DNA from 3 places in the Paenibacillus sp. SAFN-054 genome. Region 1 is predicted to be linked to each of the others. Evidence: predicted binding sites of a transcription regulator. Region 1 holds the regulator's gene; each other region holds the start of a gene.

Region 1 (9,758 bases):
GAGTCACGTTTACCTCGATGGAAACCTCCTCTCCAACCTTCACCTGTTCAGGTGACCAGCTTAAGTCCACGCTAAGCGGATCCATCATGCCTTCATCCATATTCATGCCGTCATGTGCGCTCTTGCTGCCGCATCCCGCCAGGGCCAATATAACAAGCAAAAGCACCCCTGTCAGCAACCATTTATTCTTCATATGCCGTCACTCCCTAAATCATGATCATGGATGATGAACGCATATCATGACGCGTCTTCCTTATTATACATGCTTTGTTCTTTTTCCAAACGCTGGCTTGTTCACAATTTGGTGACAAAAGTCACTGCAAAGAAAAATCCGCTCCGGGCCAAACAACCTGCCCAAGCGGATGTGAAATGCTTGTATTCCTTATCATACTATAGGCCTTGCAAAATACTATGAAGCTCGGAAAGATGCTTGATCTCATAATCCGGTTGAATGTCCGGATCCTGCGGCTTGCCGGTGCGGTTAATCCAGACTGTCTTGATCCCGGCGCTCAATCCGCCTTTAATATCCGTTGTCAATTTGTCTCCGACCATCACGGCATTGCTTGATGATATGTTGAAACGGGAAAGGGCATGTTCGAAAATGCTTTTGTCCGGCTTACCTTTGCCGAAGCTGCCTGAAATGACGATTTCGTCAAAATAAGGCGCCAGGGCTGGCACGCCGTCGAGCTTCTCCTGCTGCAATCCTGGACAACCGTTTGTAAGAAGCAGCAGCTTGTACTTCTCCTTTAATTCGTCCAGCACTTGGAAGGTTTCTTCATATACATGCGGACGAGCACGTCTTTCGGCGGCAAATTGCTCAGCCAGCCTCTGCGCCAGCTGCTCGTTCTCCACGCCCAGTGCCTTCAGTCCGCGATTCCAAGACTCCTTCTGGTACCCTGGAATGATTTCGGCCATTCGGCGGAATTCAGGCTGGCTGCCCGCTGTAAATTGTCCCCATAGGCCTTCAAAAGGGTTAATACCGATCATTTTCGTGAAGTCAAATGTATCATAGGATTCGTACAAAAGCCTTGCCTCACGGCGAACGGCTTCCTCCAAAGCCTCGGGATTGACTCCTGTTTCGGCTGCAGCGGTCTCGCAGGTCGCCCGAAAGGATTCTTCCACACTTCGTTCGTCCCAAAGCAGCGTGTCATCCAAATCAAAAAATACAGCAGTAGCCCCCATCTTCTTCCATCCCTCTCCCATGGTTTGATCGTTTATTTTTCAAAAGGAATATCAAACGTATTCGCAAAACGCTCCAGTCGTTCTCCTATGGCTGCCGTGTCGTAACGGTTAATCAGACGGGTGAATACCCAGTTGCCGCCCTTGCTGATTTTACCGTTTCTTCCTTTCGATCCCTTCAATTCAATAACAATCGAACCGGAACCCGCTTTAATCTTCGCGATTTGGTCAGCGGTTAAACGGCGGTCCCGATTGAATTTGATCGTGGAAATCGAATTTTTATCCACTTTAATGAACGGACGCCGCAGGAAAATAACGATAGCAAGCAAAATATACAGACCGACCACAATCCAAGTCAAGGAAGTGTTCATGACCTGCTGGTCACTGGCCATACCCAAAAGAACATAAATCGCCGCAAGAGCTACCAGCGTGACGGGTAGAACGAAATTGCGGCCTTTAAATACATCTGCTGAAGCGGATCCATTTGATGCGTAGAGCGAAGGCTTGCCTTCCTTTTTACGCTGCTTGTTTAATTGCGAGGTATTCTTTTGAACCATTCTTTCCCAGGAACGGGACATTGCTTTTCCCCCTCAAACATTCTTGTCGTGTATTTTACTTGCCCTTACCGTCCGGTTGATCCTCTACCCACTCGATGGTTTCCAGTTGAGCTTTGAAATTCCGGCGGACGTTCTGAAGATATTTTTCACGCAGTTTGGCGCGTTCCTCGGTTTCTTCCTTTGTCAGTCCCGTTTCCTTATGTTTACGGGCAAGCTCATTAATCCGCTCTACTAAGCTGTCGATATCCATTTGCTACTCCTCCATTATTCAATTCATACCTAACTTTGCCATGAGAAAAAGAGCTTGTCAAGGTATGCACCTTTCCAAGCTCTTGTCGGCAAAAAAACATTAATATATAGGAAGAGACAGGACATCTCCGGCTTCGATCTCGCTCGTCTTCAGCTGGTTCATTTTCTTGATTCTGTGAATGTAGTCCCGGGTATCCATATCCTTCGGTTTATAGTCGACTGCAATCTCCCATAGCGTATCGCCTTGTGAAACGATCACTTGTTCCATCGGAATCTCATCATGAGACGAACTCGCGAACACGCGAACCATTCCCGTACATCCAGCAATAATAATCGCAACTGTAATTAACAGCTTGAAAAGCATTTTTCGAGAAAACATGGCTCGCAAAGCCGGGAAGCTTCCAGCGGTTCTATAGCCAATGTTCCCAGCCTCGATCACTTCATTATTATAAATACTTTGATATGTAGTATATTTTAGCATAATGTGTTCCTCCAAACGTTTGTTCTTGTTATGAGAACAATATAACACGAACACATGTTTTGTTCAATACTTTTTTCGAACGATTGTTCCCTTTTTTTTCGAAACTCCGCGAACTGAGTTGCTTAATTTCTTTCTAACCTACTATATATGGATGATTGACTTATTGAGGCGAATATTTTGAGAAGGGTTCAAGCGGGTGTCAAAATGAGATTTTCTTTTTAGAACTTGTGTTTGTACGAACGGAAGTTCTATGTTATAATTTTACCAAACGTTACTAATGGGGTTGATGGGGAATGTCGAAGATATCTAGCCGGCAGCAAGCGATATTGGAATTTATCAGAAACGAAGTGCGGGCCAAGGGTTATCCCCCTTCCGTCCGCGAGATCGGGGAAGCCGTTGGTTTGGCTTCCAGCTCAACGGTCCATGGTCATTTGGACCGCCTTGAGAAGAAGGGATTAATCCGCAGAGACCCTACGAAACCTCGTGCCATTGAGATTTTGGGTCAGGAAGAATCCGAGAGCAGCAACCTGTTTACACATACGATCGCAAGAGTGCCTGTAGTCGGTAAGGTGACAGCCGGTGTCCCGATTACCGCTACAGAGAATATCGAGGATTATTTCCCGCTTCCACAGCATTTTGTGGGTGATGAGAAAGTGTTCATGCTTTCTGTCATGGGAGACAGTATGATCGAGGCGGGCATTCACAACGGTGACTACGTCATCGTCCGCCAGCAGCAAACCGCTGATAATGGCGACATCGTCGTCGCGATGACAGATGAGGATGAGGCTACGGTGAAGACGTTCTATAAAGAAAAGGATCACATTCGTCTGCAGCCGGAAAATCCGTCTTACACGCCTTTACGTCTGAACCATGTCACTATTTTAGGTAAGGTAGTCGGGTTGTTCCGCGATATTCATTAATTTTCCGTACAATTGTACAAGCCCTTGTTCTTTCATCAGAGAGAACAAGGGCTTGCTATTTTTCTCTATGCAAACTGCCCTTGCTGCCATAATGCGGAGATTTGACCAAGCAGGCTCTCGGATTGATGTATGCCAGGATCTATATTCATCATCAACACCGCTCCGTTCCCGGTCCCCGGATAAGCGACCGCCAAGCTTTGAAATCCCGATCCCCAGCCAAGGGAGGATATTTCTACGCCTTGATTCGAGGAATCCAGAAAAATGCCAAGCCCTGCCCACCGGAAATCACCTTGAGAACGGATCATTTCGCTGGCGGTATCCGCCGTAATTCCCAGCTTGCCCTCTCCCCGAAGCGATGCCAACAGCTCTGCCATTAATACAGCAAGATCCGTAGGCGTCGACCATAATCCGGCTGCAGCCGGATAAGGATATATCGTATAGGGCTCCTGGAGCCTAATTCCATGTTGATCATGGCCGCATGCAAACTCGGGGCGAATCTGCGACTCATTCATTATGATACAGCTGTGGTTCATATGTAAGGGTTCAAAAACTCTTTGTCGCAGCAATTCGGAAAATTTCTCGCCGGCCACATCCTCAATGAGAAGCTGAAGTATGCTGAATCCGGTGTCCGAGTATATGAATTCGCTGCCCGGTTCCACCGTCAATGCGGCGGGTTCGGGAGCATAATATGTAGTGCCGGCCAACAGTTGAGGCAGCTCGGGAACCCCATGTTCACAAGAGTATTCGCCAAAACCACCCTTGGGGTCGGCAAAGCCGGCTTGATGGCTGAGAAGTCTTCGCAGCGTAACCGAACGGGAATAAGCCGGATGCTCGGGGATCGACCAAGAAACAAGGAGGGGCGATATGTCTTCGTCCAACCTCAATACTCTTTCCTCCACCAGAATCATCGCTAGTATGCCGGCTGCCAGCTTACTGATCGAGCATGCGTTAAACATCGTATCCCGTTGAACCGCCCTGCTGCTCCCCGCCTCCGTTTCTCCATAACAATCCTGGCGTTTCAGCACTCCGTCTTCTATAAAAGCCATGCTTAGTCCAGGAATGTGCCCCTTCCTCATCTGCTCGATCAGATTCCATCTCGGCAAGTTCAAAATCGCATGCCCTCCGTTTCAACTCAGCATCCTTATGTACTTATAAATCTATTATAGAACATTTGTTCCTATATTACAATATACGAACATGATTGATTCAGAATGATTGTTCATAAACGTCCTCTACTGAGGTACGGCAAGTAACCGGCCAGCAGAAATCGGAACACAAATAAAGCCCTGCCATAACAAAAGCAGAGCTCTCCGGACACCAATTAGGACGCCTTGAAACTATCACAATCTCATGGACATGCTTGAATGCGATCCGAATTCGATGCTAACTGCTGACGGTATTCGGTAGGTGTCACCTGCATCCGCTTGCGGAATACCTGCGTAAAATGTTTCACGTCCTGATAGCCGATTTTTTCGGCAATATCGACCAGCTTTAACGGTGTGTGCTCCAGCAGGTGAACCGCCTTCTCAATACGAAGCCCGGTCACATACTCCTTGAATCCGCTGCCGGTCTTTTGCTTGAACACTTGACTGAAATATGCCGGATTTAAAAAGACGACGGAAGCGACCTTCTCCAAGGTGACGTCGGTATTGTAGTTCGCACGGATATACTGAACCGCAACTTCCATGGCGCGGTTTCCTCCCGGTGCGTAGTAGTCGAATTCCAGACTGCCTGAATCCTTGCCCATCTCCCGAATAATATCCGGAATGCTGTGGAAATCTTCAATCACATCCGAGAGCTGAATCTGAAAGGGCACCTTCACATACTTTTTCAAATGCATCCGCAGTTCATCAGCCAGGCTTTTCATCTGATCTCTGGTATCCACCGTAATCAAGCCGAGCAGGCTTTTCCCGTCAAGGCTTGTGACGAACCCTTCCCCATATCTTTCGATCAGTTCTGTCAGCACATTTTCGACGATGTAGTGCTCCAAATGAACCGTATGTTCAGTTTCCATTTTGATCAGCGCCAATTGAAAGTGAGGATGCCGCTCAACGAACGGTGCGATATCCATATTGCCGATATCAAGCCCTGTTGCCCAGCGCTGAAACACTGCTTCCCTCACAAATTTCAGGTTGCTTTGGAGCATTTTGGCTTCCTGCACCTGTCCGGCTTCCTGCTCCACCTCCTCACCAAGCTCCGTGATCATAGATACGACCAGCTCCTTGCCGATCGGCTTCAGCAAATAGTCCTTGGCTCCCAATCTGACCGCTTCCTTGGCATAGGCAAATTCCGAATAGGCGGAGATAATGACCCATTTCACATGCGGATAGCTGCTTCTCGACAGCTGCATGAATTCAAGGCCGGTCATGCCCGGCATCAATATGTCCGTCAGCACGACATCCACGGGGCCGCTCCGCAAGATCTTCACGGCTTCGTCAGGACTTTCCGCCAAATGAACCGCATGATCGGGAAAAGCCTTCAGGATCGTTCGCTTTATTCCCTCCCGAATGACGCTCTCATCATCTACGATCAATATATTCATCGAACTGCCTCCCCTCTGAAGGAATAGGGATGGTAATCGTTACGACGGTCCCTTGGCCGTATTCACTATCGATATGCAAGCCGTATGCTTCTCCGAACATCATAACCAGTCGGTCGTGTACGTTCCGAAGTCCGATTCCCCGCCTAAGACCGCTATCGGAGTTATCGCTTGTTTCCTTATGCTTCAGCATTCCATCGATTCTCGCCAACGTCTGTTCATCCATGCCGGCACCGTTGTCTTCAATTCGGATCATGAATCGGCTTCCGCGGGCTTCCGTGCTGACTTTCAGGTATCCTAGGGCGCCCTTCGGTTCGAGTCCATATTTCACCGCATTCTCAATGATCGGTTGAATGGTCATCTTCGGCAGCGTTACATCCACCCATGCCTCATCCGCCGAAATCTCGGTCCGCAGCCTTCCTCCCAGTCTCGTTTCGATAATCGTCAAATAGTGACGAATCTGTTCAAGCTCGCGCCGCAGCGTCGTTTGCGAGGCCTCTTCCCAATTGCTGCTGTACCTGAACATTTGCGACAAGGATAAGACGACTCGGCTTAACCGCTCATTCTCCTGCTCATCCAGCATCCAATAGATCATGTCGAGCGTGTTATACAGGAAATGGGGATTCACTTGAGACTGCAGTGCCTGCAGCTGGGCGTTTTTTTCGCTCACGGTCGAAACTTTGATCGTCTCGATCAATTCGTCCATCCGGTGTACCATGCGGTTAAAGGAGGATACAAGACTGTTGATCTCATCGAAAGAATTTACGTTCACCGATCCGCTGAAATTGCCCATCTCCACTTTTTTCATTTCCCGGATCAGCATTTTCAGCGGCGAAGCGATATTACGCGAAACAACGGACGCAAGCACCGTAGACAGAATAATCAGAACGAGCACGACGATCAGCAAAAATCTCGTCGTTTGAAACACTTCGGTCCGGATATCCTTTTTCGGCGTCAATCCATAAATCGTCCAGCCGGCCATTGAGGTGTTCGCCGCAACGATGAGCTGGTCCGAGGTGTTATCGACCATGATCCTTTCGTCGCTTGATGGCTGCGGCAGCTCACTCAGCTCCGGCCTCTTGCTTCCGTTTCCCCCGGAGGATGCAATAATTTTTCGATCCTCGCCCAGGATGTAGACTCTTGTGCCCGGACTGATGCTGACGTTAGATAGCGCTTCCATAATGGGAGAAGGGTTGGTTTCGATGACGATAATACCGATCTCCTTATGGTTGGTCAGATCATAGAGCTTGCGTCCGAATACGAACACCCTATCCTGCTGCTGCATGGTATTGATCGGCGAGCCCGGGTACAATCCCAGCCATACCATGTTGCCTGAGGATTTCGCGAGCTTTTTGTACCAGTCGGTTTGGGCATAGTTATTGTCGATGACTCCCGCAAACTGTCTTTCATAGCTGTATACCTTCCCGTCCTTCGACAAAATATGAATGCCCACCACTTCGTTACGTGAATAGTAAGCCGCACCGATAATATTCGTGATCGTACGTTCGTTAATGACTGCAACCGCGGGATTGGATGCCGTTTCTTGAAGCAGGCGCGTCAGCTCATAGTTGCTGTTTAACGATTTGGACAAACTGTTGTATCCCTGCAGCATTAAATCGAACAGACCCGCGGTTTGTGAAATATTCTTCTCCGCAATATCGCTTACTTTAGCATGAATAATGTCTAACGTCCGATTGTAATACAGAACGCTGACCAGAATCAGTATGCCTGTCATGCATCCCATAAACAGCAGGAACAAGCGGTTGCGTATGGACCGGAAGCGTCTCATGGATGATGCGTTCCCCTTTCGGCAAATCGACATTTCGTGTCCATTTTAGCATACACTCCGCTTGTTCTAAACGATCTTTTGCATAGGACTATCCCTTGACGGCTCCGGCTACCATCCCCTGCGTGATTTTATCCGCAAGCAGGAAATAAATGATGATGACCGGCAGCGCACCCAGCACCAGAAAGGCTCCGATCGCACCATAATTGACCGAATATTGGCTGACAAAGCTGTTGACTCCAAAGGGAAGCGTCTTGAGCTTTTCCGACGAAATGAATGTCGCCGCCAGGATATATTCATTCCAGATGTTGATGAACGTAAGAATGCACACCGTCATGACGGGAGGAACCGACACGGGAAGAATGATGCTGCGGAAAATCCGCCAAATACTCGCGCCGTCCATGACGGCAGACTCCTCGATTTCATGCGGGATGGTCCTCATGAAGCCGCTCAGAATAAACACAGCGATCGGCATGGAGAATGCAACATAAGGCAAAATCAGCGATAGATGCGTGTTCAGCACGTGCATGTTTTTGAAAATAATCATCAAGGGGAGCAGCGTTGCCTGCATCGGAATCATCATGCCGACGAGAAATAGAAGCATCACAGCCTGGCCATAGCGCCAGCGGAACCTGCTGATGGCATAAGCGCACAAGGCGCTGAGCAGAATTACCGCTGCCATCGTGACCGAGGTGACGAACAAGCTGTTCAGTAAATACCTGAAATAGTTTCCTTCCAATGCGGCGCTGTAATTGCTCCACTGCGGCGTATGCGGCAGGGCGAAGAAGCTCCCCGACAAAATTTCTTCATTGGACTTGAGCGAATACAGAATCAGCCACAGCAGCGGATAGACCTGCGTCACCACAAGGATGGACAGGAACAGGGTCACGATCGTCTTCGCGATGGAAAAGCGTCCTCGTCCGGAACGCACCGGCTTATTCAGTGTAACGGCAGAGTTTGTATGCATCGGGTGTGCCTCCTTTACGAGAATCGTTTCTCCAGTTTGTTGAATATCAGATTGATCAGGAATGTCGCGGCCAGGCACAAAATGACCAGAAAGGCGGCAATCGAACTGCCATAACCGTATTTCATGGACAGGAATGACATGTTGTACATATGCGTCGAGATGACATCGGTCGCGTGGGCCGGGCCCCCTCCTGTCATGACCATGACCATATCGAACGCCTGCAGCGAGCCGATAAACGCCAGCACGATGGATATTTTGAAAATAGGAATGATATTCGGAAATGTAATGTAGCGATCGGCAGTGAAACCTTCAGCTCCATCGATTCGCGCGGCCTCGTAGATCTCTTCCGGTACGTTCAGGATGCCCGTATACTGGATCAGTGTATGGTAGCCGAGGTACTGCCAGAGGGCAACGAAATACAGCGAATACATCGCCACAGACGGATCGGTAAGCCACGGATGCGCCCAAGAGCCGAGCCCGACCGCTTCCAGTACCTGATTCAGCATGCCCCCCATCGAAGCGGGGTTGTAGATCGTTTTCCACAGCTGCCCAACCACGACGACTGATAAAATCACAGGCAGAAAATAGCTGGATACGAGAAAATTCGGTCGGCGAACATATCGTCTTAATAAGATGGCCACCAAAAGCGCAACCGGAATCTCCGCCATGGAAAAGACCGCAAACATCAGGGTTCTGCGCACGGACGGCCAGAAGACCGGATCATGGAAAAACAGGTTTGTGAAGTTTGCGAGTCCGATGAATTTGGACTCTCCGATCCCGTTCCAATCGAGCAGACCGCTGTACATGGACACGATGATGGGTACGAACACAATTCCTACATAAATGATTAAGCAAGGCAGTAGAAACGCGGCAATCGTCAGGCGGGAAACCTTCAGCACGTTCATCGTTTACCCTCTCCTCTTCAAACTGTTAATGCATGGAGCGAAAAGGGAACGGCATGCAGCCTTCAGCACGCGTTCCCTTCCACGGTCCTGCTTATTTGTTGTTTGCCTCGAATGCAGCCTGGTGCTCTTTCGCAACTTCAGCCGCATCCTTTTTCTGAGCAAACAGATTTTGGAT
Region 2 (9,758 bases), 1.1 Mb from region 1:
TCTTTTTATCCAGCGACTCTTCTTTCTGCAACAATCGTCTTTCCTGCCGTTGAATTTCATTCCGACGCTCACGAGTGTCTTTTTCAGCTTCGGTACGGATTTTATGGACTTCGTCCTTAGCTTCCAATACCGTTTCCTTTTTCAGTGCTTCAGCTTCCTTCTTCGCATTTTCAACAATATTCAATGCAGCTTGTTCAGCACTAGAAATTTTAGCTTCTGCAAGAGATTTGCGAATAAAATATCCAATCACGAACCCCAAGAACAATCCGGCAACAACGAGAATGATCGAAAGCCATGCAGGCATAAGTTCACCCCCTCGTTGGTTCCTCCAAGGTATTCCTTGGGATTTTTGTACAGTCGTTCAATCAACACGTTCATCATCATACACAAATCGTAAGTCAACGATTCTTATCTCCCGTTCATCACGGGCATTATCCATATGAATTGGCGCTACTGAATCTTACAGAAACGAGCCTTTCTTGGAAGGAAAAAGGGTTTCTTTTCGGTACAAGATTCATATTCATTTTAGTATTTGTCAAAAGATATTGTCAAGAGAGTGCATTTCATAATATGTTAACTTCTGCCTCAGTCGAATGAAAAATACTCCATATCCTCTTCCGCTTCCCCATTTTCACGAATCAGCTGGTTGATGACCTTGCGAACTTGTTCGCCTGAGAAGCCTCTTCGCATTAAAAATGCGCCTGTTTTCCGCTTCCTGTCCACGACTTCCCCGCGGGTCTGATTCCATTTTTTCCTTCCGACGACCAAACAACTCTCATATTCCTGTTCTTGACTTACCTCAGCCAGCGCCTCACCGATCAGAGCCTTGTCAACGCCCTTCTGACGCAGTTCCTGCCTGACCCAAGCTTTCCCCTTCCGCTGGCTCGTAATGCGCTGCTCGGCCCACTGCTTCGCGTACAGCTCGTCATTAATCAAGCTCTCCTGCTCCAAGCGCTGAAGAGCATGCTCAATCACGGCCTGCGTATACTCCTTCTCCCGCAGCCTGTCGGCCAGCTCCTTTCGCGTACGCTGCTTGTGCTCCAAATATTTCAGTGCCTGCACATAAGCCCGCTGCTTCTCGTCGGCGACGACGATGTCCTCCAGCTCCTGCTTCGTAAACACATTGCCTTTCAGCATCCGGTACTTGATCATAACATCTTCATGAATGGACAGCGTGTATTCGCCAAAAGAAATCAAATACCGTCCCTTCTGCCTGGGCTGCCGCTCCACAGCCGTTATGACCAGTTCCTGACCGTCAGGGAAATGAGATATATCCATCAGATCTTGCTGCCTTTGCAGCCCTTGTTCCTGCATATCGTCTCCCCCTGATCACGATTCTTTATTTAAAAGCATGTAGTCTTCGCAGGTACATCCCTGTAGTGCCTACCCAAGCAGGTATGCAAAAAGGCACCCTGGACAGGATCACCAGGGCGCCTTCTATATAGGCTAACGACTATTCAAGCTCCAGCAATTCCTGTTCTTCCTTCTGTTCTTCTTCCAGCTCGCTGGACGAAGGCGCAGGAACCAGAGTCGTAAGATTGCTTGCTTCCCGAATCTTGTTCTCGATCACATCGGAAATTTGCGTGTTTTCTTTCAAAAACTGCTTGGCATTCTCACGGCCTTGTCCCAAACGCTCACCTTCGTAGGAATACCAGGCGCCGCTCTTGTTAACGATATCCAGTTCGGTACCGATATCAATGATGCTGCCTTCCTTCGAAATCCCTTCGCCGTACATGATATCAATCTCAGCCTGTTTAAAAGGAGGAGCCACTTTGTTCTTTACGACCTTGATGCGGGTACGGTTACCTACGACATCGTTGCCCATCTTGATGCTCTCGATCCGGCGCACGTCAAGACGTACCGAAGAATAGAACTTCAAGGCACGGCCGCCTGGAGTTGTCTCCGGATTACCGAACATAACGCCAACCTTCTCGCGAAGCTGGTTAATGAAGATCGCAATCGTCTTCGATTTGGCGATTGCACCGGACAGCTTGCGCAGAGCCTGCGACATGAGACGCGCTTGAAGACCCACGTGGGAATCACCCATTTCGCCTTCGATCTCGGCCTTAGGCACAAGTGCCGCTACCGAATCGACTACAACGATATCTACAGCGCCGCTGCGTACAAGGGCTTCAGCAATCTCCAGCGCCTGTTCGCCTGTATCCGGTTGGGACAGCAGCAGCTCATCGATGTTGACCCCAAGCTTGCTTGCGTAAGAAGGATCGAGTGCATGCTCAGCATCGATAAATGCAGCTTGTCCACCCGTCTTCTGAACTTCGGCAATGGCATGGAGAGCCACTGTCGTCTTACCGGATGATTCCGGTCCGTATACTTCAACAACACGGCCTCTTGGAAGACCGCCAATACCTAATGCTATATCTAAAGCCAAGGAACCGCTGGGAACAACTTCCACTTGCATATGAGTTGACTCACCCAACTTCATAATTGAACCTTTACCGAATTGTTTCTCTATTTGACGAAGCGCGACTTCCAGCGCAGCACGACGATCTGACAATAAACTCACATCCTTCACCGTTTATATATATATCATACCTTGTTTTGGAACGTTTGCCAAGCATTTTTTCGAACATACATTCGTTTTTTATCCCGATCATACCCCTTCCGGCTTTTCGCCGCAGCCCCGGGAAAAGAAAAGAACCGCAGCAAAATATCGAATTTGCACGGTTCTTCCGTATACCTATATTATACCTCTTTCACACCCTATTGTACAACTTCGTCCGAAGCAGATTCCGGCTTGTGGGAGACGAGTCTCAGCCACAAATGATGAAGAAGGGTCTTGACCGTCCGAATCCGGATCGTTTCGCGGTTTCCGTTGAACCGGAGCTCGAAGACCTCCGTTTTCTTACCGCGTTCCGCGAGTCCGACATACACGAGTCCGACAGGCTTGCGCTCCGAGTATCCGGGGCCGGCGACTCCGGTTACCGAAAGGCCGAAATCGCTGTCCGTGATCATTCTGACATGCTCGGCCAGCACTTCGGCGACTTCATGGCTCACGGCTCCGGGAGCTTCGTCGCCTTCAAGCAGCGCATGCGGCACATGGAGAAGCTTTTCCTTCATGGCATTGGAGTAGCATACGATGCCGCCGAGAAACATTGTGGCACTTCCCGGAATCGAGGTGATGCTCTCCATGAGCAGCCCGCCCGTGCAGCTCTCCGCCGCGCTGAGCGTAAGCCCCCGGTCCGCCATCATGTCCACGATGATTTTTTCGATCGGCACGTCCGTGCTGGCATACAAATGCTTAGGAAGACGCTTCTGGATTTGCGACTCGAGCGCCTCCAGCTTCTTCATCGCCTCTAGCTCGCTGCTTGCCTTGGTCGAGATGCGTACCGAGACCTCGCCTTCCTTGGCATAGGGCGCGATGGTAGGATCGCTCTGCGCCTGAATCAGATCGAGCAGCTTATCTTCCAGCAGCGATTCGCCGATACCGGCGAATTTCAGCATTTTGGAATAGATCGGCATTTCATCCGTCAAGGCATGCTGGAGCAGCCACGGTTTGACCTGTCCTTCGAACATCGGCTTCATTTCTTTTGGAGGACCCGGCATGACGATGTAGAACTTATTCTCCTCTGCAATCGCGATCCCCACCGCAAGGCCCGTATCATTCGGAAGCGGTGTGCTGCCGTCAATGACGAGCGCCTGACGTCGGTTGTTCTCGGTCATATCGATCCCCCGATTGACGAAGAACTTCTCCACCTGATCCATGGCCAGACGGTCGATATGAAGGGAACGGCCCAGCACAGCTGCCAAAGCGTCCTTCGTGAGATCATCCTGGGTAGGGCCAATGCCTCCGGTTAAAAGCAAGATATCCGCTCGCTGTGCGGCATTCTCAATCGCATGTTGGAGACGCTGCATGTTATCCCCGACGACCGTCTGGTAATATACATCGATTCCCATTCCCGCTAGCTCCTGGGACAAGTATTGCGCGTTTGTATTCAAGATTTGTCCAAGCAGCAGCTCGGTGCCCACTGCAATGATTTCGGCTTTCATGCTGTCATTCCTCCTCTAAAGTTGCTTTTCTATATCTCCCTATTCTTTACCACACGAAGCGCCCGAAACAAACAGGCGCCCGCATTGGAAAGAAAAAGCAATAGGATAGCCCTATTGCCAATTACGCATTCGTCAGCCGAAGCAGATGTTTGTTTTTTACAAAATAATCGATTCCCGAATAAATCGTGATGATCGCTGCCGCCCACGTCGCAATAATATCCAGCGGAACTCCAATCAGCTCAAACGGGAAATTGTTGATCAGCATGAGCACAATGGCGATGATCTGAATCACCGTCTTGACTTTGCCCCACTTGCTCGCCGCTACGACGGAGCCGTCCAGAAGCGCGATCTGGCGGAGTCCGGTAACGGCAAATTCGCGGCTGATGATCACGACAGCGATCCAGGAATCGCATTTGCCCATCTCGACGAGAGAGATCAAAACCGCGGCCACAAGCAGCTTATCCGCCAAGGGATCAAGCAGCTTGCCCAGATTCGTTACCATGTTGTTCTTGCGTGCCAAATAACCGTCTATACCGTCTGTGCTGGCTGCCACGATAAAAATGAATACCGCAATCAACTGATTCAGGGGCAGCTCGTATGAATTCCAGACCAAAGGTTCCGGGTAGAAGCTAAAGTCCACCAGAAGAAACACCATCATGATCGGAATCAGACATATTCTTGCAATGGTAATACGGTTGGGCAAATTCAATGTACACCCTCCCCGGATAAAACAAACTAAAAGTATAAGATTCAAAAAATTCGGTACGATCGTACCGGAACAAACTATGTAAAAACGTTCTTATTACACTAATCCTCACAAGTATAATATAACGTTTTATCACCTGTCAAAAACATGAAGCGGCAGTCTGGCGGGCGCTCTTTACGAGCGTTATTTGAAATTCGTGAACTGCAAATCGAGCGGCAAGTCCGCTTTCCGGAGCAGCTGCATCACTGCCTGCAGATCATCCTTGCTCTTGCCGGTAACGCGAAGCTGATCGCCCTGAATCTGGCTTTTGACCTTCAGCTTGGAATCGCGGATCAGCACGTTGATTTTCTTGGCGTTCTCTTGGTCAATCCCCTGCTTCAAAGTGATGCGCTGGCGGACTGTGCCCATAGAAGCCGGCTCGATTTTGCTGTAATCCACGTTTTTAAGCGAGAGACCTCTTTTGATCATTTTCGTCTGCAAAATATCGATGACCGAATTCAGCTTGTATTCATCATCCGAAACGATGACAAGAGCGTCCTTTTCCAGCTTCAGGCTGCTTTTGCTGCCTTTAAAATCAAAGCGGGTCTCGATTTCCCTCTCCGCCTGGTTAATGGCGTTATTCATTTCCTGCAAATCAAATTTGGAAACAATGTCAAATGAACTTTCCGAACTCATCTTTACACGTCCTTTCTTAAAACTTTCATGTCATATTATATGAAAATGTAGCGGACAAGTCTAATTTAAACTTTTGGGCGGGGTGCAAATCATGCCAAAAAGACATTCCCGACGGCATAACCGGTTGACAGGAATGTCTCTATGGGCAAAAACTCCGCATATTAGCGGCTGCGCGCGGGCTGTCTGAACATGTCCAAAATGCCGAGCACGATATGTGCGAGTCCGAAGCCCAATATGCCGTAACCCCATGCATTGGGAGTCAGATAATAACCGAGGAGGCTGACAATGATACCTAGACCGGTCACGATCCAGCTGACTGTCATAATCCATACACCTCATTTCCATGGGAGATCATAAGACAAAACTCGAATTGGAGCTAGTCCTATTCTCTCCCTGCAAATGCAAGCTTATTCCTGACTCAAGGCATAAATCAGCCGTTGGTATCCGTTGAGCCTGTATCGCTGGAGCCGGTACCACTGGAACTGCTTCCATCGCCGCTATTACTGCCCGAAGATGAATCGCCGGGGGTATCTACGCTGCTGGGATCCACTCTTTTCAAAACGAGTCTTGAAGACGTCTTTCCATCCGTAATGACCTGGCCGCCAACGGTAATGGTCGTCGCTGGCGCGTAACCGGATTTGATGTACATGCCGGATGATTCAAGCGGGAAGGAGAATGTATTCCCTTCTTCCGTGTTGCCGAACGAAAGCTTCTTGCCTTTCTTGCTCTCGTCGTTATAAACTTCAAGCCAGCTCTTTCCGGTCGCCTTGATTTCAACCGTTACTGTTGTTCCGGGAGCCGCAGCAACCTTAAAGATCGTATCTTTGCCCTTCTTGCCGTCCTGCTGAATCGTGACAGTCTGGTCGCTTGGCGGTGTTGTGGTCCCATTATCAGACGGTGTCGTGCCTGTTCCGTCCCCTGGAGTATCGGTGCTTTCCGATCCGTCACTTGGCGGGGTCGTCGTTTGATCGCCGCCTTTATTTCCCGAATCCGGCGCCTTTGTATCCGTTCCTTCGTCGGTTTTACCCGGGTCGGTTGCAGGTGGAGTCGTTTGAGCAGGTTTTTGCGAAGGATCCTGCTGCGTTTCCGTCACCTTGGATGGGTCTACCTTATCTGTTTTCGTATGGCTGGCACTGCTTGCATACCAATAAATAACGACGATAATCAATATGGGAAAGATCCACATTAAAGTTGTTGACAGCCACTTGACATTGCGTTCCGAGGAGCGGGTGCTGCTGCGCTTCTGAATGACCGGTTCCATTGTCGGTTCCGGCTCCGCAGGTGTTTCCTGCTTATGGCCTTCGAGCAATAAATCCGGATCTAGACCGACCGTTTCAGCATATGTTTTGATAAAAGCCCTCACGTAAAAACTGCCGGGAAGCACCTTATAATCCCCTGCTTCGATGGCTTCCAAATATCTTTTGCGGATTTTTGTCATTTCCTGTACATCATCCAGACTCATGCCTTTCTGCAGTCTGGCTTCTCTTAGCTGTTGTCCCAGTTCGGACATACCATCACCCCCTCATCCAAAATTTGTATTATAGGTCGTCATTATAGGAACTGGTAAAAGTATCATAAATGATTTCTTCTGCCGGATTATTCCGAAGTTCGACAATGATATCGAAGTCGTCATACGTATATTCGGATTCCTGGACGAATACGTCCGGATGCTCGATCACTTTCGTACACGGCATGCCCATAATATCCTGCAGCAAATTATAATGGCGTTCGTTGGAACGGATCGTACTGACGATCCCGTCGATAATAAACACGTTGCCCGGATTCATTTCATCTTCGGAAAGCTGGCTTCTGACCGTCTGACGGAGCAAAGTCGAGGATACGAAGGTCCAGCGCTTCATCGCGCACACACTGCCTGCGATAATGGATTCCGTCTTTCCGACCCGCGGCATGCCGCGAAGGCCGATGACCTGATTTCCATTCTTCTTAAATAATTCACCCAAAAAATCGACAAGTAATCCAAGCTCGTCACGGGTGAAGCGGAACGTTTTGCGGTCATCCGAATCCCGGTCAATGTAACGTCCATGCCGCACGGCAAGGATATCCACAAGTTTCGGCTCACGAAGAGCGCACACGGTAATGTTATCTACTTTTTTAAGCATGGCGCCCATCAGGCTGATCTTCTCGTCATCATCCGTTTCCAGAAGCATCCCCCGCGTCTTGCCCTCCACGCCGTTAATCGTTAATATGTTAACCTCCAGCATACCGAGCAGGGATGCGATATCCCCGAGCAAACCCGGACGGTTCTTATGTATCCTGTATTCCATATACCATTGTTTCGTTAGCTTATTTTGATTAGCTTCCACCTTGACACCTCGTCTGAACTTTTCCCACTTATTTCGACAAAATAAACCTACTGCCCTTGCGGGAGAGGCTCCAATTTCACTGCCATAATGTTGGGTCACGTTAATGATATATAAAATGTTAGTGAAAAACAAGTTCAATACTGTAACCATTAGAGAAAAGCCCCCAAACGGGGGCTTTTTTCTGAAATGCATTGATGAACAGGCCTTGCGGACACGGTCTGATCGCTAAGCGTTTCTCTTAGCAAGCTTGACCATCAAACGGGCGATGGTGTGACGCTCTTCTTTGTTGCCGACTTCCCATAACTCTTTCAGAGCGCGGTTCGAGGAGTTCTGAGGGTCAACCTTCTCGTCCAGGAAATCGCCGATTTCATAGGCAAGACTGGCGATGGTATCCTCGCTCATTCCCATTTTTTCGGCTTGTACGACACGCTCGCCCAGAAATTTTTTCCAGGTATCAAAATTTTTGAGTACAGTCATTGATAAGTCCTCCCTTGGCTTGGCGCGATTGAGATTTGAAATCAACAATTGTAATATAACCTCAATAGCCCGTCCCTATACAAGGTCGAACCCTCCAACCGTTACCTTAACGGAACACCCTGAATCAAGTTATCCATCCCCCGTTCGGGCTGATCACCTGACCGTTGATATAACCGGATTCCGGCAGCGCCAGGAAGTACACCAATGAGGAAATCTCGTCCGGCGTCGCCAGTCTGCCGGCAGGAATTTCGTCCTCCAGCATCCGTCTTTCCTCAGCATCGAGATGCCCGAGCATTTCCGTATTGACTGCCCCGGGAGCAACGGCGTTCACCGTAACTCCCGAAGGCGCCAGCTCTTTGGCCAAGGCCTTGGTAAAGGCATTGATGCCGCCTTTGGTCGTTGAATACAGCACTTCGCATGAAGCGCCCGAAATCCCCCATACCGAAGACATATTGATGATGCGGCCGTATCGCTGGGAGATCATGTACGGCATAAAGGCCTGCGTGCACAAGAACAGGCCCTTCAGGTTAACCGACATGACTTCGTCCCATTGGTCTTCGGTCACATCCGCCAGCATTCCGTAATGGGAAATGCCGGCATTATTAATCAGAATATCCGGCATGAGCCCGTGGCTTTCCAGCTTATCACGCATGCGCAGAATCTGCATTTTGTCTTTCAAATCGGCGGTAACCGTCAGAACCTTCGCACCATGCTGCATGCAGCGCCGGGCAACATCATTGGCCGCCTCATGCGATGCACCGTAATGAATGACTACGTTCATGCCGACTTGCGCAAAGCGTTCGGCAATCGCGGCACCGATTCCGCGGCTTGCGCCTGTAACGAGAACCGTCGTTTCCCCCAGTGCTTTTGTGAAGCTTTCCTCTCCCATGCCCATTACGGATTCACCACAAGCGAAACCGCCAGCTGATCCCAATCGATATGCTCATGAAGACGGTCGTTGACATCCTGCAGCGTAATGGATTCGTACACCTGCACCACGGAGAAGAAGTCGCTGCCGCGGAACTGGTAGCGGGTAAATTCATGGGCAATATTTTCCGGGGAGTTCAGCATCCGCAAATAGCCGCCGATTTTCTTTTTGCGTGCTCGCTCAAAGTCATCTTTGTTGAAGCCGTTCTTCAAAATCGCATCGACTTCTTCGCGCACGCGCGCGAGCAGCTTATCAGGATCCGGAGTATCTCCCCCAACCGCGGAGAATGCGTACTGCGGCGAGCTGTTGTACTCATGCGAAAAGCTGTCGGAAATGAGATCCTCATCGTACAGCTTCTGATACAGCGCAGTGCTTGAGCCGAACAGCAGATCGAGCATCAGCTTGCTCGTCAAATCCCGGCGAAGCAAAACGCTGCCTGTAGCCCCGACTTGCTTTTCCTTGAAACCGAACAGGCACTTCGGCATGGAGACAGCCAATTTGGCTACGCGACGCTCTTCAGCGACCCCCACTTCCTCCGGATCGAAGATCCGCTCGATATCCCCTTGCGGTTTGTAGTCCTTCGCGGCTTGATTGGAGCGGACAAGCTCAAAAATTTCCTCAGGCTTCACTCCGCCCACCA
Region 3 (9,758 bases), on a different contig from region 1:
GAATATCCTCCAGCCCGGCAAAACCAGCGCCCTCCACTGACGCCTCCCGGCCATACATCATGTAGTAATCCAGCTGATTATGATTGCTGATCATCCAGTACACGGGCATGACATGACCGGGATGGAACATTTCGATCACCTTTGTTCCGGGGTGACAAAAGGCCAGATTGGTCAGACCCGCTCCATGCGCCCCTACGATGACCCGAGCGGAAGCAAACAGGCCGATTTGCTCGGCGGTGCTCATATCTTCAAGCAGAAGAGAATGGAAGCCGAGCTCCCTTAAAAACTCGATGATTTCCGGTTCATTAATAACGCGCCGGACCGATGCCCTTTGGCGGCATACATAAATCCGTTCATGCGGCGGACCATTTGTTTCCTGATTCGGCAGGAACAGCTTGCGCAGCATGCCTGTAGCCCACTGCGGATAATGGGAGGACATGATCAAAGAAGGCACGACCAGGCGCTCAGATTGCAGATACAAGCCGGGATGCGTACGGACGAGCTTATCCTCGGCCACGCCGAGCATCGCCAGCGTCTCCCCGACGAACGCCCGGTACGGATTGGCATTCACGACCACTTGGTCGTAAGCGATGCCGCTTTCGATCAGCATGCCCCACCTGGCTATGACGTCGTACATCCAATGAAAATAATTGTAGCCGCCGCAGTATGCGAGCGCAGCCGTCGTTCCGCCGATCTTCTGGAGGCCGGGAAGATTCCGCTGCCGGAAAATCGGATGCCGCTCCGTTGCCAGCATGGCATTCAGGACTTCGTCGTATTCCGGGGATACGTCGCCCAGCAGCTTGCCGTCCGGCGTCAACACGGCTCCGGATTGGCCCCATATCCTTCCCTCCGGAATGCTTGCCACAAAGCCGTCTTCCGGCTTCATGCGGTAGGCGGTCAAATAAGGATGGATCCATGGCTCTACACTGCGAGGTGCATGAAAATCCGCTTCACCCCCAAAATCAAAAAGCTGGAAGGCAACCCGGGAGTCTTCTCGGCGCTGAACATCACGTATCCAATCCTTTGTATATTCAAAATAACCGCAAGGCATCGTCTCTGATGGGTCCATAACGGTATGCTCACCTTTTTCCTGAGTCTACGCGCGATGCAGGCGCTACGGTATTGTATGTGGCATGCCTTTGTCCGAGCACCCAAGCCGGTGAAAAAGGGCTTATTGCGGCCGGTCCAGGGAGAACGTCTCGCCAAGCTTGGCATAGCTGTTCCCCGCCAAACGGCTGACAGGCTGCAGAACATCGGCGAGCACGCGTCCATGGTCTAGCACGGCCTCTTCCACATGAAATCGCACGACGCGTCCGATGAGCAAATCCGTCCCTGGCAGCTCCTCCGATCCGCCGAGCGGAATGGAGCGTTCCAGTATACATTCTAAACGTATTTTGGCTTCGGCAATGCCTGGTACGCGAACCGCTTCGCTTGGGACCTGCGTCAGACCGGCAAGCTCCACTTCGCTTTGATCCGGCGGCAGGCTGGCTGCAGTCAGGTTCAGTTTACCGATCGAAGACTCGTCTCCGATATGCACGACGAAGGCACCCTCCCGCATTGCATTCCTTGCCGTATCCTTCGAAATCCCCTGCTTACGCTGCACGGAAACCGAGATCATGGGCGGGTCTGCGGTCACAAGATTGAAATAGCTGAATGGCGCCGCATTCACCTTTCCGTTCTCGGTAAGCGTGCTTACCCAGGCGACGGGCCTGGGGATGATGCTCCCGGTAAGCAGCTTGTAATTGTCGCGTTCACTTTGCTTCTGTGGATCGATTGAAATCATCATTTGGCAGTCCCCTCCAATTCGCGAACCTCAAACGGCGTCAGCTTCGCTTCGATCTCCGTCCGCCGCTCCTCATACCATGCAGGCAGCATTAGCTTCTCGCCTAGCTGGTCCGGATCCTCGTCCCGCGCGAATCCCGGAGGGTCCGTCGCGATTTCGAACTGGATGCCGCCCGTCTCCCGGAAGTACAGCGCGTTAAAATATTGGCGGTCCACGATCGGCGTCACCTGCAAGCCGTGCCCCTGCACATGCTCTCTCCACTGCTCATGCTGGAGATCGTCTGCGGCGCGCCATGCGATATGGTGAACGGTCCCTGCTCCACCCGTACCGCGCTCCATCGGGGTGACATTGACATCGATGATATTTCCCAGATCGCCGAACGATTTGAAACGTACATACGCCCCTTCCTGTCCGACTCTATCAAGACCCATCACCTGCTGAAGCAGTTGAGCTGTCTGTTCTGGAGCCATACTGTACAGAATTGCCCCGCCAAAGCCTTTAATGGCCTTGTCCGTAGGAATCCCCCCAAAAGACCAGGAGCTCAGCTTGCCTTCCTCGCGCTCCACGATTTCGAGCTGAAGCCCGTCTTCATCGCGGAAGGCCAGATACTCCTCGGAGAATCGGGTTGTTTTCTCATAAGAAACGTGATAATCCGCCAACCGTTGTTCCCAGAAAGAGAGCGTTCCGGTTGGAACGGCAAACGTCGTGACGCCCACCTGTCCGCCTCCCACGCGTCCTTGCCGGGATCTAGGCCAAGGGAAGAACGTGATAATCGTACCGGGACTCCCCTCACCATTTCCCAAATACAGATGGTACACCTCCGGCGCATCAAAGTTAACGGTTTGTTTGACGAGGCGCAATCCGAGAATGCCTGCGTAGAAATCGACCGTTTGCTGCGGATCTCTGACAAAAGCGGTAATGTGGTGAATGCCTGCGGTTTTCATGTTCATGTTCGTTCAGCTCCTAAGGAATCATTTTATCTTAAAATAAAGGTATATAAGTCATAGCGATCCAGACTTATAGCTTACATATTTCTGCGATTTGTTTATCTTAATATTAAGATATTATATTTGGAGTCAATTGTCAACATCCTTTTTCGTTTCCATATTAAACGGGTCCTTGGCTTCAATGAATATGAAGCCAAGGACTCGTTCCATGGCTGCGCTTACTTCTCCTTATGCTCCCGGACCCGCCGGTGGTCATCGGCGCGGCCTGTCAGGGCATTGCTGACCCCGCTTTCCTGATGCAGCCTGCTCAGCGCCGTCACGGCATAAGTATATTCCTTGTTCGGCTCAGGGCTGACCAGCTTGTATACCTGCTCCTTCGTTTCGGTTCTTCTGACCGTAGCCACGAGCTGGAAGGAGTCGTCCGGATTGATTGCCGTTTTGCCCTTCACGCGGTAAATCGCGTAGTAGGCAGGTTTGGCGGCGTTTTCCGTATCTTTCCACGTAATTTCCATGGTGGATTTGCCGTCACCCTTCAGTCCTGTCAGCTTCGGCGCAGCCGGGGTCATATCCGGCAGCCAAGGCATGACGGGAACCAAGGCCTGATTGGAATACATCGAGGCAACGGCATCCCTGACCCCAAGGGGATTGGCCAGAAAATCCTTGCTGCTGAACAGGATGTTGCCGGACACATCCTCCCCATGATCATTGTTGAACCTCAGCTGTGCCGGCAGCTGGTCGGGATTCGTCCAATTGTCTTGACCCACACGGTAAGGGGCCATTCCGATGTAGAGCTGCACGTTATGCTTGCCGGATTGATCGTTTTCCCCGTTGATCTCTTTCGTCCACCAATCGATCAGCTTTTCATAGGCTGCTGCCGAGTATCCGAAATGCCAGTAGATCTGCGGCGCCAAGTAATCGACCCAGCCCTGCTTCATCCAGGTTCTCGTATCGGCGTACAGGCCGTCATAATTCTGCTGGCCGTTCGTTTCGGATCCCGTCGGGTCGGTGCCCTTGTTGCGCCAAATGCCGAACGGGCTGATGCCGAATTTCACGTAAGGCTTGATTCTCTTAATCTCCGTATTCAGGCCTTTCACGATCGTATTGACGTTGTCCCGTCGCCAGTCGCCCAGCTCCAAGGTTCCCCCGCCGTTTTTATAGGCGTCATACTCTTTGGCATCGTTAAACGCTTCATTCCCCGGATACGGATAGAAGTAATCATCCATATGAATGCCGTCGACGTCATAGTTCCGAACGATTTCCTTCACGCCGCCGATAATGTAATCCTGGGCTTCGGGGATGGCCGGGTTAAAGTACAATTTGCCGCCGTTCTTGACCACCCAGTCCGGATGAAGCCGTGCCGGGTGATTCGCCGCAAGCAGCTCCGGGTTATCATGCATGCTGATGCGGTACGGGTTGATCCAGGCGTGGAATTCGAGATTCCGTTTATGCGCTTCGTCGACCATGAATTTCAATGGATCGTAGCCGTCGCTCGGCGCCTTCCCCTGTTCCCCCGTCAGCCAATGGGACCATGGAAAATACTCCGATGGAAAGAAAGAATCGCTCGTCGGCCTGACCTGCACGAAAACCGCATTGATGCCTGTTTGCTTCAGATCATCCAGCAGCTCCACGAAATCCTGACGCTGCTGCTTGGGATCAAATACGTTTTTCGTTGGCCAATCGATGTTCTCCACTGTGGAGATCCAGGCGCCCCGAAGCTCGCGTTTCGGATGCGCTGCCGGATTCGTCACCACGAGGAGCTGCTGCGCTTTTTTGCCGGATGCCTCCGCCGTAATCATCGTCGTTCCTGGCGCTACGGCCGTTATGGCTCCCGTAACCGGGTCAATGACAGCGGCTTGGCTGTTCGTACTGCCGAACGTAATGCCCGTCGTGATTTCCTTTTTGCCTTCGACTTTGTAATCCCCGATCACTTTAGCCGCAGGCGTGTCCTCGCCCACGATGGCGGAGAACACGTTCGAGATTTCAATGCTCTTCAATTCTCCGGCCTTTACCTGCACCGTATAGCCTGCTTCATGGCCTTCATATTTGGCTGTCACAGCTGTCTCTCCTACCTGCAGGGCTCTGATCTGCCGCCCCGTTATTTCGGCAACGCCGTTGCCGTCCGGAACTTCGAATGAAGCTTCCGTCGTGATCTCCACTGGCTCGCCGCTTCCATAAAAAGCAAATGCCTTCAGATCGGCCGTCTCGGTCAATACCAAAGAGGTCGGCCCCTCGATCAGAATCCGTTCCGGCACGGCCGGGCTTGGCGTTACCGTCAGCCGGTACACGGTCGAATACTTATTCTGATACGTCGCGGTCAGCAGCGATTCCCCGGCGGCAAGAGCCGTAACGGTCCCCTCTGCGTCCACGGTCGCCACGGACTCGTTGCTGCTCGAAAAGGCAATGCTTTCGTTCTCGGCAGACTGCGGGGAAGCATCCCCCTTGCGGGTCACAAGCACGCTTGCCTGCACGGACTCACCGATGCCCAGCGGTTTAACCCCGGACCATTCCACAGCGAAGACGTCGGTGTCCTCATAGAGCATGCTTACCTGGTCTACGTAGAGGGAACCCGACGTCTTGGTTCCGGTCTCGACCAGATAAATATAATTGAATTTCATAGGATACGAGACCGCCGGTATGTTGGCTGTCACATAGCGCCAGCCGTTCAGCACCTCGCTGCTCCCGGTAAAATCGAGCGTGTACAGTGCTCCTTTACCATCCTGAATTTGTCCGCGGATCCAGTGCTTTTGATCCTCGCCAAAGACCCAGAATCCGATTTTCTTCGGGGTGCCCGGCATTTCACGGCCGTCTTTTCCGTCGGGTGCCTTAAAGCGTATGTAAGCCGCCGAGGTGCCGTCGTTATTCGTAAAATCATAATTCAGCCTGCCGGCCTTCAGGCCATACTTAACCGGACCGGGACGCTCCGATGGCACAAGTACAGCCGCGTTCGCCTTCACCGAGGTCACCCTGAGATCGGATATGTCTTCGAAATCTTCAAAGACTTTCGTCCATGCGCTGTCCGCAGCAGCCTGCTGGTCCGGTGCGGTCACAGGGCCGGCCGCTTCCGTGCTGCCCACCGCTTCCTCACTTTCTTCGTTCACAGGCACAGCTTCTTCTGTGGGGCTCACCGGCGCTTCGCCTGGTTCCGTCCCCTCCGATTCGCTGTCGCTATAAGCCGAATCCGTTCCGGCGGGATCACCTGTCCCCTCCGTTCTCCCTGGTTCGGTTACCGCTGCGCCTTCCTGCTGAGGGATCCCCACTTGCTCTCCACTAACTTCCTCCTCTGCGGCCATCCCGTTAACATTGCTCGGGACGCAGTATATGAATGCGCTTACAATTAAACTTATGATGAGCATTACCCGAAGAGGCCTGACAAACCATGATGCCTGGTTGATCATACATGCACTTCCTTTCCCATTCGTTAAGTTGTCCTTGCCGGTTTCAAGCGCGTTGAAATATGACGAAGTCCAAACCACCCACTTTCTTGAAAATATGTTTTAATTATATAATGCATATTAAAATTTTACTACAAAGAATTAAATCATTTTTCTGCCATTATCAGACCTATTTCGAGTTTTTGAAAGGCCGCATGCTTATGCGGCCTGGTTCCATTGGCCTTAGTATTGGGTCCAGTAATCGGTATTCCCTTCCCTGATGACCGGCTGGCTCCGCTTCTTCTGCTCTATTGCCTGCGCCGGCTCTTTCCGCTCCCACTTCTCAATGATCACGATGCTCTGCATATCGGCTTTGTTCTGCCATTCGATGTACTGCAGCCGTTCCAGCTCGCGCAGCGATTGCAGGATGACCTCCTTGCGTTTCCCCGTTTTGATCTCCAGTTCGTGAATCGTCGGCAGCCTGCGCCGTCCGCTCAAATAATTGAAAAGAATGCGAAGAATTTTCCGTTCGATATCCGCCAGCATCGGCTGTCACTCCTTACGCAATTTTGGCGGGCTGCCATGCCAGAATGCGGTCCAGGCGAAAGGTCCGCGGCGCTCCCGTTTGCAAACATGTGGCGCGCACAAGCCCGCTGCGGATTCCTTTGACCTCAATCTTGCGCTGTGTGATCTTACCTTCACGGTCCAGATATACGATTTCAACACGTTGACCAATGTATTTTTCCGGCATGACAGCCCCTCCAATCAGAACTCTTGTTCTTATATTTTAACCGAACATTTGTTCTTTAATCAATGGTAACTTGCTTCCAAAAAAATAAAAAGGCCCTGCAACCGTTATTAAACGGAAGCAGGCCTTTTATCGAGGGGATCAACTGCTGGTGCCAAGCGCATCCTATTCGAAACAGAATGTTGAAAATTCTCTTTCTTACGTAGGTTTCTTGCTTTGGGTCCATACCATTGCTTTGGACGCCTCATTCGCCGGCACATGTCTCAATGACACCTTCATCGCATCTTTTCCCGATGCCATGGCCGCCTTGAAGGAAGCAAGCCCTCTTCTCCTTTGCAGTACAGTTTGCGTCGTCCGGGACCACTGGATCCGATTCCTGTGCATAATCACCATTCTCCGCGACAATGTACCGTAACGGATGCTCATTTGATCCTCTTCGATCCACCAGCCCACATGCTTGAATTCCATCCATCCAAGGATGAAAGCGAGGATGGGTATAAGCAGTCCCAGTCCACCATAAGGCCTCGGTACCCACAGAACGATGGGAACACAGACCAGCAGGCCGACGAAGAACGGAAGGACGACGTAATGCCGCCAAGACTTCTTATCCAAATGCCGGTACGAGTCTGTCAGCCGGTACTCCGTATACATTCTTAAAAAAACGGGCACTTCCTTCGCTTTCAGGATCGGCATCAGCACGGACGTTTTCCTGCTCTCTTCCTTCTCGCCTCCCCGGATCACGACAGCCTGAATAGATACGAGTCCGAGGAGACGCTGAAGCGGCCGCTGGACGATCAGAATGCTTTGAATGCGTTTCTGTCGGATCGTCGTTTTTTTCTTCTCGAGAAGGCCGCGTTCGATGCACAATTCGTCTTCCTCCCGGCGCAGCGTGAACCGATAATCGCCCACCAGCGTTATCGACAAGGAGATGATCCAGGATACGGCGGCCAGCAGGAGCAAACTGTATAGGATCCAGTACGGACCGAGCCAGAGCGGGAGCTTCGCGAACAAGGCTTCGGCGTCCCGCCTCGATCCGTCCCAAATCTTCATCAGCCCGGAAAATAGCAGCACGAACGTAATGCCAAACTTCGGCGACAGCGTGCTATGCAGCATCAGATCCCTCAAGGGGATGCCGATCTGCTCGCTTAAATCCACAGCCGTTATCCGGGCCTCCTCGGACGGCACCTGCCCGGCTGCATCTGCACCCGGAGATGGCTTTTGCAGAAGCACCCCGCGAATGCGCTCCTCTTCCTCTTGCGAGATGCAGCTCAGCACCATGCCCGACTTTTCGCCCCCCGCTGCCTCCAGCGTGAGCGTGATCGTGTGGAACAAACGGTCGTAGACGCGGACCGTGGAGTCTACTGATTGCACGCGTTCCGGCGTGATCCAGCGTTCCTTCTTGACCCAGATGCCGCTTTTGACATAGATGGAGCCGGGGTTCACCTGATATACGAAGCTTTTCCAGCGAAGCCAGCCCACGGATAAAATGACCAGCAACAGCAAAAGAACCGCGGCGGCGATAAACCAGGGCGATTGGCTGCTTTTGCTTTTAAATAGTACGAATAAGAGCGGAATCACCCAGGTGTAGGATAGGGATTCTTTAAGGGATGAAACGGCAAAATACAGCATGGAGACCGGATGCAGACGGTTCATGGCTGCCTCAGACATCCTCATCACCGATCCTTGCCAGCTCGGCTATTTTTCGGCGTACGGCCTCGGCCGTTTCCTCGGTCAATGCCGGAATTTCGTGACTCCCCGCGGCCGTCGAAAAGGTGACCGTAAACAAGCCGTACCGCCTCAAAATAGGTCCTTGCTTGGCATCCACATGCTGAATGCGCACCATCGGAATCAGCGTCCTTTTTCTGCGGATCACACCATGCCAAAGCTCTACCTCATACTCGTTGATGCTGTATTTCCATGTCGAATATTTAAGCCTCGGCAGCCATATCAATTCAAACGGAATGGAAACGAGGGTCCACAGCATCGCGGCCCCCACGAACCAAAAATACCATTCGTAGCGCAGGGTCAACCACCACAACACGATGACGATAACCGTATAAATGCCGAGTGTAACCCATCCCTCGGTTCTTCGGGCGGCCATGACCTTCATGTCGATATTCGTAAAAATTGTCCTGTCCCCTGAATTCCATTCAGCCACATCCATCACTCCGGATCCATTATCATTTGCGGGCGACTCGTTCATACATTCCGCCAAAACGCCGCTTCTCCCCTGCTCATCTAAAAAAAAGACTATCTAACGATAGTCTTCGGATGTTAAGAAACTTCCGCGTTTGTTCTATAAAATCGCCTGCACCCGCCCCACAGTGCCGTCGGTCAGCCTCACTTTAATGCCTCGGGTATGGTTCGGCGAATTGGTCAGCAGCTTTTGGACGATGCCCTGCGTGCGCTTGCCCGTGCGTTGGTCTTCTTTCTTGACGACCTCTACGGTCATTCCCGGCTTGATATTTGCCCGGATCATATGCGGTTCCATGCGGATCACTACCCTTTCTGATTCCTTATATCATATCATAAATGCAAATGCTTTTCCGTTCGGGTACAATAAGGACAAAACGGATTTGGAGGCTGCATCATGAACATGGAAGAAGAACCAAAGCAACAAGCCATACCGGCCGAAGATGAACAGGGCAATTTCAAGCTGCTCGACGTCGAGCGCATCCTGTCGATCTCGTCCGAAATCGAGGGCGACGAGGACAGCGCCGCGATTTTCCATTATGAGGACGGCAAAACGTATAAATACGTGCATAGCGAGAAAGCCATGAAGCAGTTCGGCGAATGGATTCAAAAAGGTGAAAACGGGATGTAATCGACAAACAAAAAAAGCTGCCTTGTGGCAGCTTTTGTCGTGTAAGAGAACGGTCTTACAAGTCTGAGACTGCGACTGAGGCTGA

What was found. The regulator LexA, encoded in region 1, represses DNA repair genes until DNA is damaged. The targets are predictions, from matches to a motif close to CGAACATATGTTCG.
Region 2: a site for LexA is predicted at 2,585-2,598, ahead of recA (recombinase RecA). Genes of this name have one in related genera too.
Region 3: a site for LexA is predicted at 6,894-6,907, ahead of ACTHPM_RS14990 (WYL domain-containing protein). Genes of this name have one in related genera too.

What each region holds. Positions count from the first base shown of each region.
Region 1 is NZ_JBQCKS010000001.1:1,523,166-1,532,923, forward strand. Features, by position in the region: gene ACTHPM_RS07115 (FixH family protein) at 1-193, opposite strand, end outside; gene ACTHPM_RS07120 (HAD family hydrolase) at 391-1,182, opposite strand; gene ACTHPM_RS07125 (hypothetical protein) at 1,215-1,757, opposite strand; gene ACTHPM_RS07130 (DUF896 domain-containing protein) at 1,792-1,986, opposite strand; gene yneA (cell division suppressor protein YneA) at 2,086-2,466, opposite strand; gene lexA (transcriptional repressor LexA) at 2,760-3,386, shown strand; gene ACTHPM_RS07145 (serine hydrolase domain-containing protein) at 3,452-4,489, opposite strand; gene ACTHPM_RS07150 (response regulator transcription factor) at 4,735-5,928, opposite strand; gene ACTHPM_RS07155 (sensor histidine kinase) at 5,906-7,714, opposite strand; gene ACTHPM_RS07160 (carbohydrate ABC transporter permease) at 7,803-8,678, opposite strand; gene ACTHPM_RS07165 (carbohydrate ABC transporter permease) at 8,693-9,583, opposite strand; gene ACTHPM_RS07170 (extracellular solute-binding protein) at 9,675-9,758, opposite strand, start outside.
Region 2 is NZ_JBQCKS010000001.1:396,158-405,915, reverse strand. Features, by position in the region: gene rny (ribonuclease Y) at 1-304, opposite strand, end outside; gene ACTHPM_RS01900 (regulatory protein RecX) at 586-1,314, opposite strand; gene recA (recombinase RecA) at 1,454-2,515, opposite strand; gene ACTHPM_RS01890 (competence/damage-inducible protein A) at 2,722-4,008, opposite strand; gene pgsA (CDP-diacylglycerol--glycerol-3-phosphate 3-phosphatidyltransferase) at 4,130-4,717, opposite strand; gene ACTHPM_RS01880 (YajQ family cyclic di-GMP-binding protein) at 4,898-5,389, opposite strand; gene ACTHPM_RS01875 (hypothetical protein) at 5,551-5,712, opposite strand; gene ACTHPM_RS01870 (RodZ domain-containing protein) at 5,820-6,899, opposite strand; gene ACTHPM_RS01865 (DUF3388 domain-containing protein) at 6,928-7,674, opposite strand; gene ACTHPM_RS01860 (DUF3243 domain-containing protein) at 7,939-8,190, opposite strand; gene ymfI (elongation factor P 5-aminopentanone reductase) at 8,315-9,085, opposite strand; gene yfmH (EF-P 5-aminopentanol modification-associated protein YfmH) at 9,085-9,758, opposite strand, start outside.
Region 3 is NZ_JBQCKS010000002.1:760,879-770,636, forward strand. Features, by position in the region: gene ACTHPM_RS14965 (glycosyltransferase family 61 protein) at 1-1,069, opposite strand, end outside; gene ACTHPM_RS14970 (flavin reductase family protein) at 1,172-1,783, opposite strand; gene ACTHPM_RS14975 (ring-cleaving dioxygenase) at 1,783-2,727, opposite strand; gene ACTHPM_RS14980 (family 10 glycosylhydrolase) at 2,949-5,987, opposite strand; gene ACTHPM_RS14985 (hypothetical protein) at 6,345-6,647, opposite strand; gene ACTHPM_RS14990 (WYL domain-containing protein) at 6,661-6,852, opposite strand; gene ACTHPM_RS14995 (PH domain-containing protein) at 7,048-8,502, opposite strand; gene ACTHPM_RS15000 (PH domain-containing protein) at 8,510-9,007, opposite strand; gene ACTHPM_RS15005 (YwbE family protein) at 9,146-9,328, opposite strand; gene ACTHPM_RS15010 (hypothetical protein) at 9,440-9,673, shown strand.